Regions from separate parts of the Dehalogenimonas alkenigignens genome, predicted to be linked through region 1. Evidence: riboswitches for the same ligand, from Rfam matches in the RefSeq annotation. Region 1 holds a riboswitch; the other holds the start of a gene.
What was found. A riboswitch is a leader RNA that binds a small molecule or an ion and turns the genes downstream of it on or off. The one in region 1 is predicted to bind thiamine pyrophosphate.
Positions count from the first base shown of each region.

Region 2: another riboswitch for thiamine pyrophosphate. It lies ahead of thiC (phosphomethylpyrimidine synthase ThiC); the one in region 1 lies ahead of DEALK_RS04840 (AIR synthase family protein).

Region 1 covers NZ_KQ758903.1:903,338-911,207, reverse strand. Annotated here, with positions in the region: gene DEALK_RS04885 (DUF362 domain-containing protein) at 1-186, opposite strand, end outside; gene mobA (molybdenum cofactor guanylyltransferase) at 183-860, opposite strand; gene DEALK_RS04875 (thiamine pyrophosphate-dependent enzyme) at 986-2,788, shown strand; gene DEALK_RS04870 (indolepyruvate oxidoreductase subunit beta) at 2,785-3,372, shown strand; partial or broken gene DEALK_RS10370 (glutaredoxin family protein) at 3,491-3,619, shown strand; gene DEALK_RS10235 (PDZ domain-containing protein) at 3,599-3,967, shown strand; gene DEALK_RS04860 (GNAT family N-acetyltransferase) at 4,000-4,527, shown strand; gene DEALK_RS04855 (nitrous oxide-stimulated promoter family protein) at 4,524-4,886, opposite strand; gene DEALK_RS04850 (YtxH domain-containing protein) at 4,961-5,281, opposite strand; gene DEALK_RS04845 (YtxH domain-containing protein) at 5,313-5,582, opposite strand; TPP riboswitch at 5,783-5,889, shown strand; gene DEALK_RS04840 (AIR synthase family protein) at 5,944-7,005, shown strand; gene thiE (thiamine phosphate synthase) at 6,977-7,633, shown strand; gene mutS (DNA mismatch repair protein MutS) at 7,740-7,870, shown strand, end outside.
Region 2 covers NZ_KQ758903.1:1,214,555-1,222,424, reverse strand. Annotated here, with positions in the region: gene DEALK_RS06435 (response regulator transcription factor) at 1-640, shown strand, start outside; gene DEALK_RS06430 (hypothetical protein) at 704-946, shown strand; gene DEALK_RS06425 (DUF6812 domain-containing protein) at 963-1,523, shown strand; gene DEALK_RS06420 (DUF4870 domain-containing protein) at 1,602-1,937, opposite strand; gene DEALK_RS06415 (site-2 protease family protein) at 2,003-3,115, opposite strand; gene greA (transcription elongation factor GreA) at 3,142-3,948, opposite strand; gene DEALK_RS06405 (site-2 protease family protein) at 4,052-5,149, opposite strand; gene thiC (phosphomethylpyrimidine synthase ThiC) at 5,170-6,471, opposite strand; TPP riboswitch at 6,466-6,569, opposite strand; gene rsmG (16S rRNA (guanine(527)-N(7))-methyltransferase RsmG) at 6,626-7,342, shown strand; gene DEALK_RS06390 (uroporphyrinogen decarboxylase family protein) at 7,334-7,870, opposite strand, start outside.

The sequences.
Region 1 (7,870 bases):
GTCAAGAATGATGATATCGGCGTCCGAAATCCAGCGGATGCCCTTGATGATCCTGGTGATCATATCCCGGCTGGTGGTGACCGGGTACCCTGCCGCGAAATGGGCTGAAGGCTTAATCAGGACGCGGCGGGCTCGGGAAATCGCTTCAGGAGCCTTGAAAGTGAATTGGGATGCGCTGTAAATCAAATCGGGAACCCTTTCATCCGAACTTCAAAACCAGGCGACCAGGTTGCGGCCCCTGTGGTCAGCTTATTTTCCGCCCCTTGCCGGACAAGTTCGCGGGCGCGTTTCATATCGGCTTCGGTATTGATATTAAAAAAAGACAGCCGTTCCGGGTCAAACCGGTCGATTTCATCTGCTTCAATGTAGCGGACACTGACACGGCGGAGCAGTTCGCTGACGCTGTAAACGCCTTCGTCGAGCATGGTCCGGATCTTGGGCAGGCAACGGCAGCTGTAAATTGAATGAAGCGGTTCAATACCCTTACCCAGCCGCGGCACGACAGCGTCGTAGCCTGATGAGGCCGCCGCCATATAACGCAACAGCCCCAGGTTCAGGAACGGCATATCGCAGGCCACCGCCAGATTCATCTCGGAACGAGAGTTAAGCAGCCCGCTGTAGATACCTACCAGCGGCCCGCGCCCGGGCCAGGCATCAAGGACGATCCGGACGCGCTCCATTGTATCGAGCCCCAATTCCGTGTTATGCGGACCGGTGACGACGACGATTTCGGTGCCTAAAATAGAAAGGCTCGAGACTGTTCGATGGATCAGGGTTTGGTGGTCGAGCGTCTCAAGCGCTTTGTTACGGCCGAACCGCAAGCCGCGGCCCCCGGCCAGAACGATGCAACTTAATTCCAAAACTGTGTAGGCTTAGTTCAGCCCCTCCTATACATTAATTTTAACATAACAGTCAATAGCCGCCCTCTGTTTGACTTTGAACAACTTGTAATCTATCCTGAATTATTCCTGTCGGCGAGGTGCGTTTGGAACGCCTGCTGTTATCCGGAAATGAGGCCATCGCTCTGGGCGCCTGTCACGCCGGTTTGAAACTGGCCGCCGCCTATCCCGGTACTCCTTCCACGGAGATCCTAGAAGCCATCGCCAAATTCCCGGGCATCTACTCCGAATGGTCGTCCAACGAGGCGGTGGCGGTGGAGGTGGCGCTGGGGGCTAGCTACACCGGGGTGCGGGCTATGGCTTGCATGAAGCACGTCGGCCTGAACGTGGCCGCCGACGCCTTCATGGCGGCCTCAACAACGGGTGTCCGCGGCGGGCTATTGATTGTGGCCGCCGACGACCCGGGCATCCACTCCTCCCAAAACGAGCAAGACAGCCGAAACTATGCGCGGCTGGGCAAAGTTCCCTGCCTGGAGCCGTCGGACTCCCAGGAGGCTTATGACTTCGCCCGGACTGCCTTCCAGCTCTCCGAAGAGTTCGACACCCCGGTGCTGCTGCGGCCGACGACTCGCGTCTGCCACAGTAAAAGCGTGGTCATCCCGTCGCCAAAACTGGAACCTGCAAGGACACCGGAGTTCCGCCACGAGCCGGGTAAGCTGGTCATGCTGCCGGGCGCCGCCCGCGAACGCTGGCACAAAGTCCTGGAACGATGGGAGAAACTAGCCGCCTACACTGAAACGTCAGCGCTCAACCGCGTCGTTGAAGGCTCGGCCGAATTGGGTATCGTCGCCTCCGGCATAGGCTACCAGTATGCCCGGGAGGTCTTCCCCAATGCTTCATTCCTGAAGCTGGGAATGACCCACCCCCTGCCGGGCAGACTGCTCCGTGACTTCGCCGGGCGGGTCAAGACACTGCTGGTCATCGAAGAACTCGAAGATTTCATTGAACAATCCCTGCGGTCCCAGGGCATCGCCGCCCTGGGCAAGGAAATCTTCCCCCGCACCGGCGAGTTCTCCCCAGATATCATCCGCGATAGCGCCGTTAAAGCCGGCATAATCAGCAACGCTCCGGCGAAAAGTTTGCCGGCAGCCGGGCTGGCCAGGCGGCCGCCTCTGCTCTGTCCCGGCTGTCCCCACTCCGGAGTCTTTTTCACCCTATCGAGTTTGGGTCACCGTTCGACGCTGCCCGGCAAGAAACCGCGGACGCCGAAGATGACCATCTGCGGCGATATCGGCTGCTACACCCTGGGAGCCTACCAACCTTTGGGCGTTATCGACACCTGCGGCTGCATGGGCGCAGGCATCTCCCAGGCGGCAGGCATGGCCAAGGCCGGCGCCGCCGAAAAACCGCTGGCGGTCATCGGCGACTCCACCTTCATGCACTCAGGCATCAACAGCCTTCTAAACGCCGTCTATAACCAGGCTAAAATTTGCGTCCTGATACTCGATAACGGCACCACTGCCATGACCGGCCACCAGGGACATCCCGGCAGCGGCGTGGCCGCCACCGGGCAGCCGGCGCCGCGGGTAATTATCGAGGAATTAGTGCGCGGCGCGGGGGTCCGGAACGCTTCAGTGGTCGATGCCTTCGACCTGAAGGCGGTGCGCGCTGAATTGCGCCGGGCTATGGCCTCCTCTGAACTCGAGGTAATCATCGTCCGCGGCGACTGCCCGACACTGACCCGGAAACGCGGCCGGCCGCGAGTAATCAGCACCGAAAAATGCGACGACTGCGGCGCCTGCCTGCTAATCGGCTGCTCAGCCATCAAAAAGAGCGAGAGCGGCGGGATCATCGTTGATCCCGGAGTCTGCGTTGGCGAATATTGCACGTTATGTCAACAAATCTGCCCGAAAGAGGCTATCTCCGAGAGCATCGGGGTGGCGGCGTGAAGACCCAGAACATCCTCATCGTCGGCGTCGGCGGTCAGGGAGTGGTACTGGCGTCGAACCTGCTGGCCGAGGCCGCCCTGGCAGCCGGCTACGACGTCAAGAAGACCGACACCCTGGGCATGGCCCAGCGGGGCGGTTCGGTGGTTTCCCACCTGCGATTCGGTGAACAAGTCGCCTCGCCGCTCATTCCCGCGGGCGGGGCTGATGTGCTGATCGCCTTCGAGAAACTGGAGGCAATCCGCTGGGGCCACTTCTTGAAAACCGATGGCGCGGCCGTGGTCAACGACCTGGCTATGCCGCCGCTGTCGGTCACTCTGGGCAGCGATGTTTACCCCTGTGACGCCGAGATCGTCGCGGCGCTGGAGCGGTTCACCCCGGAAGTGCACCTGGTGCCCGGCACAGCCGCAGCATCCCGCCTGGGCAACGCCAAGATGGTTAATACAGTACTGCTGGGCTATGCGTCAAAATTCCTACCCATCGAAGCCGAGAAGCTGGCGTCAACCATCGAAGCGGGGCTGCCGCCGAAGCTGCGGCAGCCCAATCTGGTTGCTTTTGAAACCGGCCGCAGCATGTATCTCAGATAATCAAACTCGGAGCGGCGACGACTTTTTGATCCGCGGGATTCCGGGGTTATACTGATATAGAGGTGAGCTGGCTATGAAAGTAACTGTCTACACTACCCAGACCTGACCCCATTGCCATACAGTGAAAGGGTTCCTTTCACAACGCGGTATCCCCTTCACCGAAATTGACGTTTCCCGTGACGCCGCCGCTGCCCAGGATTTAGCCCGGCGCACCGGACGTCTGGCAGTGCCGGTGACCGACATAGACGGCAATCTGGTGGTCGGTTTCGACCCGGAGCAACTGGAGCACTACCTGGCCCAGGCCCGCAACGCCGCCGCTCCTCCATTCGGAGCCTCGGTGGCCGACGCCCGCAAGATCACTGCCTCCCGCGGCCTGCCGGCCGTTTCCGGTGCCTATATCGGGGCGGTCAAACCCGGTTTACCGGCCGCCGCTGCCGGGTTGAAACCCGGCGACATTATCACCCGCATCGACACTGCGACAGTATCCAGCGCGGCCGACCTCGACCAGGCTCTGTCCGGGCTGGAAAAGGGCGCCCGCATCCGCATCACCTTCGTCCGGGACGGCTCGCCGCGCCAGGCAGAGGGGATGCTGTAGCCGGGTATTTGGAGCTTTGATACAATAGCCCGGTGACAGCCGAGCTTATCATCGAAACCACCCGGCTCAGGCTAACACGCCTGACAATCAGAGACGCCGGGGCGGTGTTCGCCTATCGATCGCTGCCTGAGATCTGCCGCTTCCAGTCTTTTCGCCCAGCCGCCGTCGCCGATGCCGCGGCATTTATCGCCGGTACAGCCGACAGGCCAGATATCCCCGGCACCTGGTTTCAACTGGGCATATTCCTCCGCGAAGGCCAGGTACTGATCGGCGATATCGGTGTCCACTTTCTGCCCCGGGGCGAAGCCGAGCTGGGCTACACCGTGACCCCGTCTTTTCAGAAACGAGGTTATGCCGCCGAAGCCGCAACCGCGGTGATCAGCTGGCTTTTCAGATCGCCGAACCGGAGCTGTATATCCTGTACCATTGACCCAGACAACGCGCCATCGCTCAGACTGGCAAAAAGGCTCGGCCTGAAGCCAGCCGGTAAAAGCGTTCACCAGGAACTCATTTTCAAGGTCGAGCGGGGAGAATGGTCCGCCCGGGGAGTGCCGGTCTAAGCGCTGGGATTCAGGGCTTTTAATGGTTCCTTGCGCCTTTTATCGATCAGATGAGAGACTGCCATGAGCGGGTGGCGGGTCATCATCCGCGGTCCGGCGTAGCGCATCACCTCGCGCACCTTTTGTCGCATTACCGGCCTGTAGCAATGGACCGGGCACAGGGCACAAACCGTCTTCCCTTCACCGAACGGGCAATGACGGAGCCTATCAAGAGCATATTTTTCCAGGCCACGGCATTCGATGCAGAGGTCATCACCAGGATGTCGATCCCGGCAGTACATCGCGATCATCGTCCGCACAGTCAGGGCTTCCCGCTTCAGGCGGTGGTGGGAACGATCAAACAGGGTATTTATCTGCATTGATATCAATATATTACGAATAGCGCAGCGGTGCAGTCAGTGACTGCACCGCTGCGAGTATCACAAGAATCAGTTCAGGTGATGGAGTCCATCATCTTCCGCCGATACTTCTCCGCGGTCTCGGTAAAGGCTGTCCCGGCGTCCTCAGCCCGCTTTTTGAGCGAGTGGGTGAAATCGCCGGTTCGATCCTTGACCGTATGGCTTAATTCCTCTGCCCGCCCTTTCACGTTCTGCCCCAGGTCCTCAGCTTTTTCTTTAATGTCTTCAACCTGCTTTTGAATATCACGCCTGGTTTTTCGTCCCGATTGAGGGGCGTATAGAAGCCCCAACCCGGCGCCGATGGCGGCTCCGACTACCATCCCCACCACCAGTCCGTTCAATGTTCCTTTTTCCATGTTATTCCTCCTTATGTAAATTAGGCTGAATCTAAGCCTCGATCTTCCCCGCGCCATTGCCCTTTAAGACATGTACCACTTCCCTGGCCTGTTCACGAACCACGCTGCCGAACTGTTCAGCTGTCTGCTTCAAGTCTCCGCCGAGCGCTTCGGATCGGCATTTGAACTGATCAGCCTGCAGGCGCAGCAATTCCCTCGTTTCTCTACCAGCCCTGGGCGCGTACAACAACCCCAGACTGATGCCTATAGCCGCCCCAAAAAGGAGTCCGGCAACCAATCCAACATCAGCTTCGCGTTCCATATTCACACCTCCACTATTATACATCGTTTGTCACCGTCTCAGGATAGCACGGCTGTGTATTTAGCTGTGTATTTATAGGATACTACATCCACAAATTTAAACAATCCGTAAAACTACTTGTTCCGATGAAAGCCAGCCCCTATTTTCTCGACGGGATTTGCCCCCGCGCTCAAGTAATTGTTATTATGACTACAATTCAATATCGTTACTGGGGGAGCTGAAAGGCTGAGAGTTCCCGGCAACACCGGGAAGACCCTTGGAACCTGGTCTCGGTAATTCGAGCGAAGGGAAGTACCACACTCCAACAGAAGCTAGTCTTCTGGTTTTTTCTTTCTGTAATCGAGAACGTAAGGGGAACCATATGACTGAATTACCTGAAATCGGCAAGATCTCGCCTGAAATATTTCGGGAGATCATCTTTCCCAGACTGGGCGCCAAAAGCGATAAAGTACTGGTCGGGCCGCAACACGGGGTCGATGTCGGTATCGCCGACATCGGCGGCCAGGCGGTATCTTTCACCACCGATCCGGTCTTCATCGTCCCACAATACGGTTTCAAACGGGCGGCCTGGTTTGCCATACACATCATCGCTTCGGATTCGGTGACCTCCGGGTTAAGACCGAAGTTCCTGTCCATCGACCTTAACCTGCCGATGAGCATGACCAAGGAAGAATTAGCCACGATGTGGGATGTGATGCACAAGGAGTGCGAAAAAATGGGCATCAACGTCATCACCGGCCACACCGCCCGATATGACGGCTGCGCTTACCCTATGGTCGGGGGGGCGACGATGCTGGGGGTCGGCGGATTGGATGAGTACGTTTCACCAAGATTTGCCCGGCCGGGAGACAAAATCATCATCACCAAAGGTCCGGCGATCGAGGCATGCGGCATTTTTGCCGCCATGTTCCCTGACCTCATCGCCCAAAGGTACGGCGAACCTTTCGCCCGCCGCGCTGAAAGCCTGTTCTTCCAGATGTCAGTCGTGGAAGATGCGCTTACGGCCGTCACTGTCGGAGTTCGGGACGCCGGCATCAGCTCGATGCATGATGCCACCGAATGCGGCCTCTGGGGCGGGTTATATGAGGTGGCCCAGGCTGCCGGATGCGGCGCCCGAATCGAAAAGGATAAGATAGTCATCGAGGACGGCGTGCCCGAGATCTGCCGTATGTTCGGCATTGATGACCCTTACGCTGCCATTTCCGAAGGCAGCCTCATTATTACCTGCCGTCCGCACCGGGCGGCTGCCGTGGTGAATGCTTTGAGTGCCAGAGGTATAAAGTCATCAATCGCCGGGGAGTTGACCGACCCCGAATACGGCATGATCCTTGCCGAAGGCGATAATGAGAAGCCACTCAAGCATCCCATCGTCGATCCTTTCTGGCGGGCTTTTTATGATGCTGCCAAGAAACAGGCTGCCTGAGACCGATATTTACGCTGTTCTTTCAAGCTCACATTGCCGCGGCCGCGGCAATGTGGAGACAGCCCGGCTGTTGCTCGAAGCCGGAGTCAAAATCATCCAATACCGGGAGAAGGATTTCCCTTCGGCGCAGAATTACAGTGAATGCCGTGCCATCCGCGATCTTTGCCGGCAACACGAGGCGTGCTTCATCGTCAACGACGACGCTTTGCTGGCCAGGTCGGTCGAAGCTGACGGCCTGCATCTCGGCCAGGATGACATCGCTCCGGAGTCGGCGCGCACCATTGTCGGCGGGCAAATGCTCATCGGCCTGTCGGTATCAACCGCTCCACAAGTGGACGCGGCCGTCAACCAAACGGAAGTTGACTATCTTGGTGTCGGGCCAATCTTCGAAGCCAGGACGACCAAGCCTGATGCTTCGCCGCCGGGCAATCTTGAGCTACTGGATTATTCTCTCTTTAGGTCAAAGGTGCCAATTGTCGCTATCGGCGGCATCGGTCTAGAGAACGCAGGCGAAGTGGCCGCCCGGGGCCGAGTCATCCTGGCGATGATTTCCGGCTTGATCGGCGCGGAAGATATAGGTCAAAGGGTCCTGGAGATCAGGTCAGCAATCGGTAAAGCCCATGGATAACCCTCTCCGGGTGCCGGGCAAATTTGACGCCGGAGCTTGGTGTCTGGACCGGCGGCGGTTGATCTGGGGATAGCGCCGCCTATGATCTTGGGTTACAATAGCCACTATGACTGAGAACCTGACTCCGCTGCGAGCGCAATACCTGCGTATCAAAAAGCGTTACCCGGATTCAATCGTCTTTTTCCGCCTTGGTGATTTTTACGAGACGTTCGACTCTGATGCCGAACTGGCCGCCCG
Region 2 (7,870 bases), 310 kb from region 1:
GGCCTGGGCGTTCCGCATGCGCTGGCCGGACGTGGAGTTTTTGTCCACCGACTCAGGAACCCAGGCGGTGTCCCAGGCCAGGGACTTGAAGCCGGATTTAGTCATTCTGGATTTGGGGCTGCCCGATATTTCAGGCTTTGAGGTCCTCAAAGGCATCAGGCAGTTTGCCAATTACCCCATCATCATCCTGACCGCCCGAAAGGACGAATTCGACATCGTTAAAGCGCTTGAAGCCGGGGCCGACGACTACCTGGTAAAGCCGTTCCGGCAGATGGAACTTTTATCCAGAATCAAGGCGCTGCTCAGGAGATCGGCCACGCCGGCGCCGGACTCGACTCTGGCCGCGGGCGAATTGCGGCTGTCTCCATCAACCGGAATCCTCCATTACCATAACCGGGAGATCCCGCTGACCAGGACCGAAGAAATTATCATGAGCAAGCTGATACAACACCCGGGCGCGGTGGTGACCTACGCCGCCCTGGCTGAGGCGCTGTGGAACGATTTTTATCCTGACTGCGTGGCGGCGCTGCGCGTCTACATCCGGCAGCTCCGGCAGAAAATTGAGGCCGATGTAGACAATCCCAAGATTATTCTGAACAAACACGGCGTCGGCTACATGCTGGCGACGCCACAGGAGTAAAGGTTCATCCATGAAAAGGTGCCGGGGCGCCGGGCGGCGGAATTCGTCATCCGGGAAAGTCTGATGGGAATAGCCAGTCTGGCATCTGCTATTACCAGCTTTATCGGGCTGCTGGCGGGTTTGCTGGCCGGAGGGACTTTTTATCTCTGGCTGGCTCTTATTCTGGCTTTTTGCGGGGTGTATTTCGGTCTGACAGCAGCGGTCAGGCGGCGCCAGTATGCCGCCGGAATCGCCGGGCTGGTCACTGGCGGTCTGGTCGCGATAATATCCGCGGTGGCGATAGGCGTGAACAGAGGTATCAGCTAACTATTAGAGAGAGATGATGGAAGAACAAAAACAGTCATCAGGAATGCCGGTTTCAGGGTTGGATTCCGGGCGGTTCCGCAAGCTTAAGATCTTTATCCAAACAACCAACGGATTATTTTCCGGCTATACCCTGTGCCAGCAGCAGCAGCGGCTTCTGGACGCCTTGAACAAAGGCGGATTCAGCGGCAAGCTGCAGCCCACTTCAGATTTCTTGACCCTCGTTGAAGCCGAAGTGGTGTCTTCTCTTGGTGAACCCCGGCGCATGGATATCGCGTTCATCCGCAAAAGTAACATCTTGTTCGTTGGCGAAGGACAAAGCGAGTCCGCGGCGGCGCCAAGCGCTGCCTACCCGATCCGGCGCAAAAAACCTGTCCAGGCGGCCATCAGCCTCGCCCAGACAACACTGACTGGCAATATGCACAGTGAAATGTGGGAAGAACTTCAGGACGCTCTCAACCGGAGCGACCAGTTTATCCCGGTGACCGACGTGATTTTCAACCCGGCGCTTCAAGGCGGGCTTGAACACGCTGATTTCGTGGCGGTGAACAAGGACCACATCATCTACGTGGGGAAATAACTCTCGTTCTGTCCGAGACACTTCTCCAAACCGACGGACCGTCTCCTGAAATGGGCGCGGAGGCCAGTTAGTTTAAGCCTAACCTTTGCCAAGCAGGCTTTCGGCGATATCCCCGGCCACCGGCAGTTTGTAGCGCTGCCCTTGATAGGCTTTCACCATGAGAACAATCCAGAGTATTATTCCGGCAACCCATATAAGCCAGGCAAAAAGTAAATTAAACAGCGCAAACGGTCCACTCAGTATCAACCCAAGGATTTGAATAAATCCGAAGACGACTATTGATTGAAAAGCGTGAAATCTCACAAATCTGTTTTTTGGCTCGATAATCAGGAAAATTATGCCAGTTATCCAGGTTCCAAGATAGCACAGCAACCCGGCGACGTTTTCTTGAAGGCCGGTAGAGGTCTTGTCCACAGGAATCCTCCTTGATTCAATATGCCGATAAGGTTATTACAGAAGCACCGGGGTGTCAATTTCCCCTAACGGCCGAGTTCCTGCTTAATCTGAATATAGTTCAGCAGGTCAGCGCGGGAGAGCATCCCGCGCAGCGCGCCGCCCTCCAGAACCGGTAACTGGTTGAATCCTCCGCCTTGCATAAGCTCAAGAGCCGCCGCCAGGTCGTCATCAGGGGAAACGGTCTTAACTTCATTCATCGGCGTAAGGATACTGCTGACAGTCTCAGACGACCAGGTGTGTCTCGGAGAGCGTTTAATATCGGTCATACTTAAAAGCCCGATCATGCGGCTGCCTTCAACTACCGGAAAGGCGCGCTGCCGCTTCTCCAGCATCTCATTCAAAGCGGACTCAACCGTCAATGTCGGAGCAATGGTGTGTAAATCCAGCCTGGCGACCTGGCTCACTTTAATCCCTTTAAGGACCTCGGAGAGCAGAGACTGCTGGTAGCTTGCCGAAGCCGCGGAGGCTAAGAACCAGCCGATTAAAGCCAGCCACAAGCCGCTGATCCCGACATTGAAGGCTAAGGCGATGCCGCCGAAGATAAACAAATAAGCGATTACCTGACCGGTTGAGGCCGCAATTCGAGTCGCCTTGGTGACGTTGCCGGTTATCTTCCAGACCAGCGACCGGAATACCCGGCCGCCGTCGAGAGGAAATCCGGGAAGTAAATTGAAAATGCCTAAAATCAAATTTATCTGGGCGAGATAAAGGGTGACAGCGCTCAAGGCGGTCTCGACCGGCCCGCCGGCGGAATAGGCAAAGTAGAATATGGCCGCCAAAGCGAAACTGATCAGAGGCCCCGTCACCGCCATGCGGAACTCGGCGCCGGGAGTATCGGCTTCCTTGCTGATATTGGACGCGCCGCCGAAAATAAACAGGGTGATATCTTTTACCGGTATGCCGTTACGCCGGGCGACTACCGAGTGACCCAACTCGTGAGCCAGGACCGAGGCAAATAGCGAAAGGCTGGAGGCAGCCCCGAGCAACCAGTAAGTCGCGGGGCTTTCTTCGGGGAGAATGGAAGGAAAGTAGCTGGCGGCAAGCGACCAGGTCAAAAAGGCGAATATCAGGAGCCACGAGACATGAATACCTATCTCGATACCCAGAATGCGCCCGATCTTGAATGATGACCTCATGCCGCCTCCGATCGAGACTAATTGCTTTATTCAATGCACTCTATCAGATATTTCACGGTACATGCCGGTGCGACAACCTCGACGATTTCACCCGCCGACCGCCCCATGATGGCTTTACCGATGGGTGATACCGGAGAGATCCGGCCGGTCTTGGGGTTTACTTCACGAGGTGTTACCAGTAGATAGGTTCTTTGAGCACCGGACGCGGTTTCCTTCAGAGTGACCTTACGGCCAAGGTCAGCCACAGTTCCGGCAGCACACTCCTGCTCACCTATCACGGCATGCTTAAGGAGAGTTTCCAGTTCTTTGATCTTGCCGTCCAGGCGGGCTTTCTCTTCCCGGGCGGCGTGGTAGGGCGCGTTCTCTTTCAGATCCTTGTCCGCTGCGGCGCGTTTAATATCATCAATGACATGTACCCGGCGCTCTTTTAACCCGGTCAACTCCGCCGTCATCTCTGCCTGTTTTTCAGTTGTAAGAACCAGCTTCTCAACAGCCGGGCGAGAATTGGCCGACCTGACCCTGGCGACAACTTTTCTGACTTTCAGGTGACCGGACATTTCCGATGAAATCCAATTTTGACGGGCAGCATAAGCCAGCATTTCTCGTACAGCCTTAATCTTGGCGGCGCCGTCTTCACCTGAGGGCTGGCTTTCCGCGTATTCGCCGAGCTTCGGCGGGGCAATTTTGTCAATACTCTGGTGAGCCCCATACCATCTGACGAAGTTCATCACCGCCGGCGTCACTGCCTCACGTTTTCCGGAAGACAAGGAGCCGAGGTAGGCAACCGCGGCGTCCGTCAGATCAGCCGGACGATCATTTTGGATTTCTGTCATTCGTTCCTCTCGAGCGCTGGTTATTTTAGAAAGCAAAGTATGCTTTGCTCAATGGCCAAATCCAAGTATATACCGCCACTGCGCATGGAGCAAAGAGTGTTGCTCAGGTGTTTCCGCCTCTTGAGCTGTTTACCAAGTCGATCAGTGCGTCCAGAAAGACGAAGCCGACCGTCTGGCCGTCCTGTTTAACCACTGCGTAATCACGCCCGGTTTCGTTCATTTGCTGCGCCAGCACCAGGAGGTCATCACCGGGTGAGATCTGAAGGGCGCCGTCAACCGGCAGGGCGATGCGGCCCAGGCCGGCTGTGCCTGAATGAGCTGAAAGGGTTGGCGCGAACACCACACCCTGCCGGTCACCGAGCTTAACCAACAGGCAGCGTTCAATACCGGGATCAACGAGTAATTCACTCACCGTAGTCTCCGGCGGTATTTCCCGGCAGCGGGTTTCCATGACTTCCGAGACTTTCCGCCCCTTCATCCACTGCTGGAGATTAAACTGCCGCAGGCTGAGACGGGCGGAGTATTCAAGGTAAGCGCCTATCAGGATAAGCCAGACCCCAGCCAGCCAGTCCCGGTTTTGAACGAGGACGAAGATACCAGCAGCGGCTATCGCCAGGCCGGTGATACGACCGCAGGCTACAGATACCCTGGTTGCCCGGAGGTGGTCGCCGGTTAAGCGCCACCATAAGGCGCGAAGCACCCGTCCGCCGTCAAGGGGAAATCCGGGCAGAAGGTTGAACCCGGCGACGATCAAATTTATCTGTGAAAGCCACAGGGACATGGCGGCAAGGGTATTCAGGGAACCAAGGCATATTTGATAAGCCGCCCAGAATAAAGCTGCCAGCAGCAGACTGACGCCGGGGCCGGACAGGGCCATTTTCAGTTCGGCGCCCGCCGAGGCCGGCTCTCGATTCATCTGGGCCGCTCCACCGAACAAAAACAGGGTTATGCCGCCGATGGGAATTCCGGCTGACCTGGCGGCCAGAGTATGTCCTAACTCGTGACCCAGAACAGACATGAAAAACAGGAAAGCGGTGCCGGTTCCCATAAGCCAGTAAGAGAGGGTGCTCTCGCCGCGAACAGCGCCTGGAAACACATCCCGGGCCAGGAAGACAGCCATCAGTATGAAAATGAGAAACCAGCTGAAATGGATACGAAAATCAATATCGAGGAATCTGCCAATTTTGAAAGCTGAATCCAAATATTTGCCTTAAGCTCGGTCTATTCGCATCGGGCGGTCTGAATGCCGAGGTATTTTTCCGCCATTTCCATGGCGCAAAATTCACCGCACATGGTGCAGGCGGCTCCGGAGGTTTGTCGAGCCGCGTGCCGCCGGCGCGATAACTCGGGATCAATCGAAAGATTAGCCTGGGATTCCCAGTCGAGGTTCTTGCGCGCCCGGGCCATCTTAAGATCCCAGTCTGCGGCGCCGGGGAGACCCCGAGCGATGTCGGCGGCATGGGCGGCGATACGAGAGGCGATAACCCCCTGTCGCACGTCTTCCGGTTCCGGCAGCGAGAGGTGCTCAGCCGGAGTGACATAGCATAAAAAGTCGGCCCCATACATCGCAGCCAGCGCGCCGCCGATGGCTGAGGTAATGTGATCATATCCCGGCGCGATGTCGGTCACCAGCGGCCCGAGGACATAAAACGGGGCGCCGCGGCACACTGACTTCTGCAGCTCCATATTAGCCTGAATGCGGTTCAGCGGGACGTGACCGGGACCTTCAACCATAACCTGGACGCCGGCCTGCCTGGCACGATCGACCAGTTCACCAAGAACAAGCAGTTCTTCAATCTGAGCGCGGTCGGTGGCGTCGGCCAGGCAGCCAGGCCTCAGCCCGTCGCCCAAAGAAATGGTGACGTCATGCTCCAGAGCGATTTCAAGCAAACGATCGAATTGCTCATACAGCGGGTTTTCTCGGTTATGATAGACCATCCAACCGGCCATCAATGCGCCGCCCCGCGAAACGATATCGGTCACCCTGCCCTGGGATTTTAACCTCTGAATCACCCCTGAAGTGACGCCGCAGTGTACGGTAATGAAGTCCACGCCTTCCGCAGCATGGCCGCGGATGACATCGAACAGGCCCTCAGGGGTCAACTCGATGATTGAACCGTGCTCCGCCCGGGCTCGGACACCGGCTTCATAAATCGGCACGGTGCCCAGCGGAACCGGGCAGCGGTTAAGAATGGCACGGCGGATGGCGGTCAAATCGCCGCCGGTCGAAAGATCCATAACAGCGTCGGCGCCGGCCTGAAGCGCCGCGGCCAGCTTGTCCAGCTCTATTTGAACGTCGGCGCAATCAGGGGAAGTGCCGATGTTGGCGTTGACTTTGGTTCGCAGACCCCGGCCGATCCCGCGCGGCTGCAGGTTGGCATGCCCGTTGTTAGCCGGGATGACCGTAACGCCGGAGGCGATGCTTTCCCTGATATGCTCAGCAGTAACATTTTCCGCGACGGCGACTGCCGCCATTTGAGGGGTAATAACGCCGTCCCGGGCGCACGATAGTTGTGTTGTCATATTATACCGCCTTCCCTACGCTCGGATTATCGAGTTCAGGTGCCAGGGTTGTCCTTCAGCTGAAGGACTCTCAGCTTTGCGCACCCCTAGCGGTCTGGTGTCATTAGCATAACACAACGGCTTCAAAGTGGCCAAAAAATGCTATAATCCGCCGATGAATCTGTCCATTCTTAAACAGGGCGCTTCCAGGCTTGGCATCGAGCTGAGTGAAGGCCAACTGGAACAATTCGAAAGATATTTTCAACTGCTGGCGGAATGGAACAGCCGGATCAACCTTACCAGCGTGATCGAATATGAAGCCGTCCAATCCATCCATTTCTTGGATTCCCTTTCGATTGCGGCTGCAGGCATCAGCCTCAACGGCCGGCGGGTCATCGATGTCGGCACGGGAGCAGGCTTCCCGGGCGTTCCTTTGAAGATTGCTTTCCCAGAGATTGAGCTAACCCTGCTCGAAGCGACCGGGAAGAAAGCCGCTTTCCTGACCGAGACCGCGGCGCAGCTTCAACTCAAGAACGTGGCGATAATAAACGCCCGGGCTGAAGACGCGGCCTGTCAGCCCGAACACCGTGAGCGCTATGACCTGGTAGTCGCCAGAGCGCTGGCTCCGCTGAATGTTCTATGCGAATTATGCCTGCCCTTCTGCGCCCTGAACGGCCGCTTTGTAGCCTGGAAGAAGGGGGATATCACCGCAGAAACCGATGCCGCCGGCCTTGCTCTCCGTATATTAGGGGGTGATTTGCGCCAGATTGTCGAAATCGACGCGCAAATTCTGGGCGGAGAACGCAAACTCATTGTCGCGGCAAAATCCTCGCTCACGCCTCCTGAATATCCCCGCCGCAGCGGTTTGCCGGCGAAGAAACCCTTATGCTGATCCGGCTGATGATTCCGGCAGCTCTTCAACCGCACGGCGCACCGCCATCAGGTTAGCTTCCGGTACGGCCAGCGAATAAGTGCATCCCGGCGTCAATATCAGCCGGCGTCCGTTCATGGCGGCGATGGCTTCGCGGGCCTGGGCAGCGATCTGATCCGGCGTTCCCTGCGCCATCAAGGTCTGCTCAATGCCGCCCATCAGAGCGCCGGCGAAACAACCGGCGGCTTGCTTCAAATTGATGTCTGAAGTGCGGTCGTGCCAGTTCAGCGCCTGAACCGGATAGTCTGCTAATTCGTGCACCATCGGATGCGGACCGTGCAGATGCAGAACGTTGAACCAACCTTTTGAAGCGGCATTCAATACTTTAAGATCGGCAGGACGCCCGAAACGCCGGTATTCTGCGGCGTTCAACAATTCGTGACTGGCGAACCGGGCCGAAAGGAAAATCCCGTCGGCTCCCAATTCGATACAGGCCCGGGCGAAACGGGCTGAGGTTTCCGCGAGCGCGTTTAAAGCAGCCTGAACAGC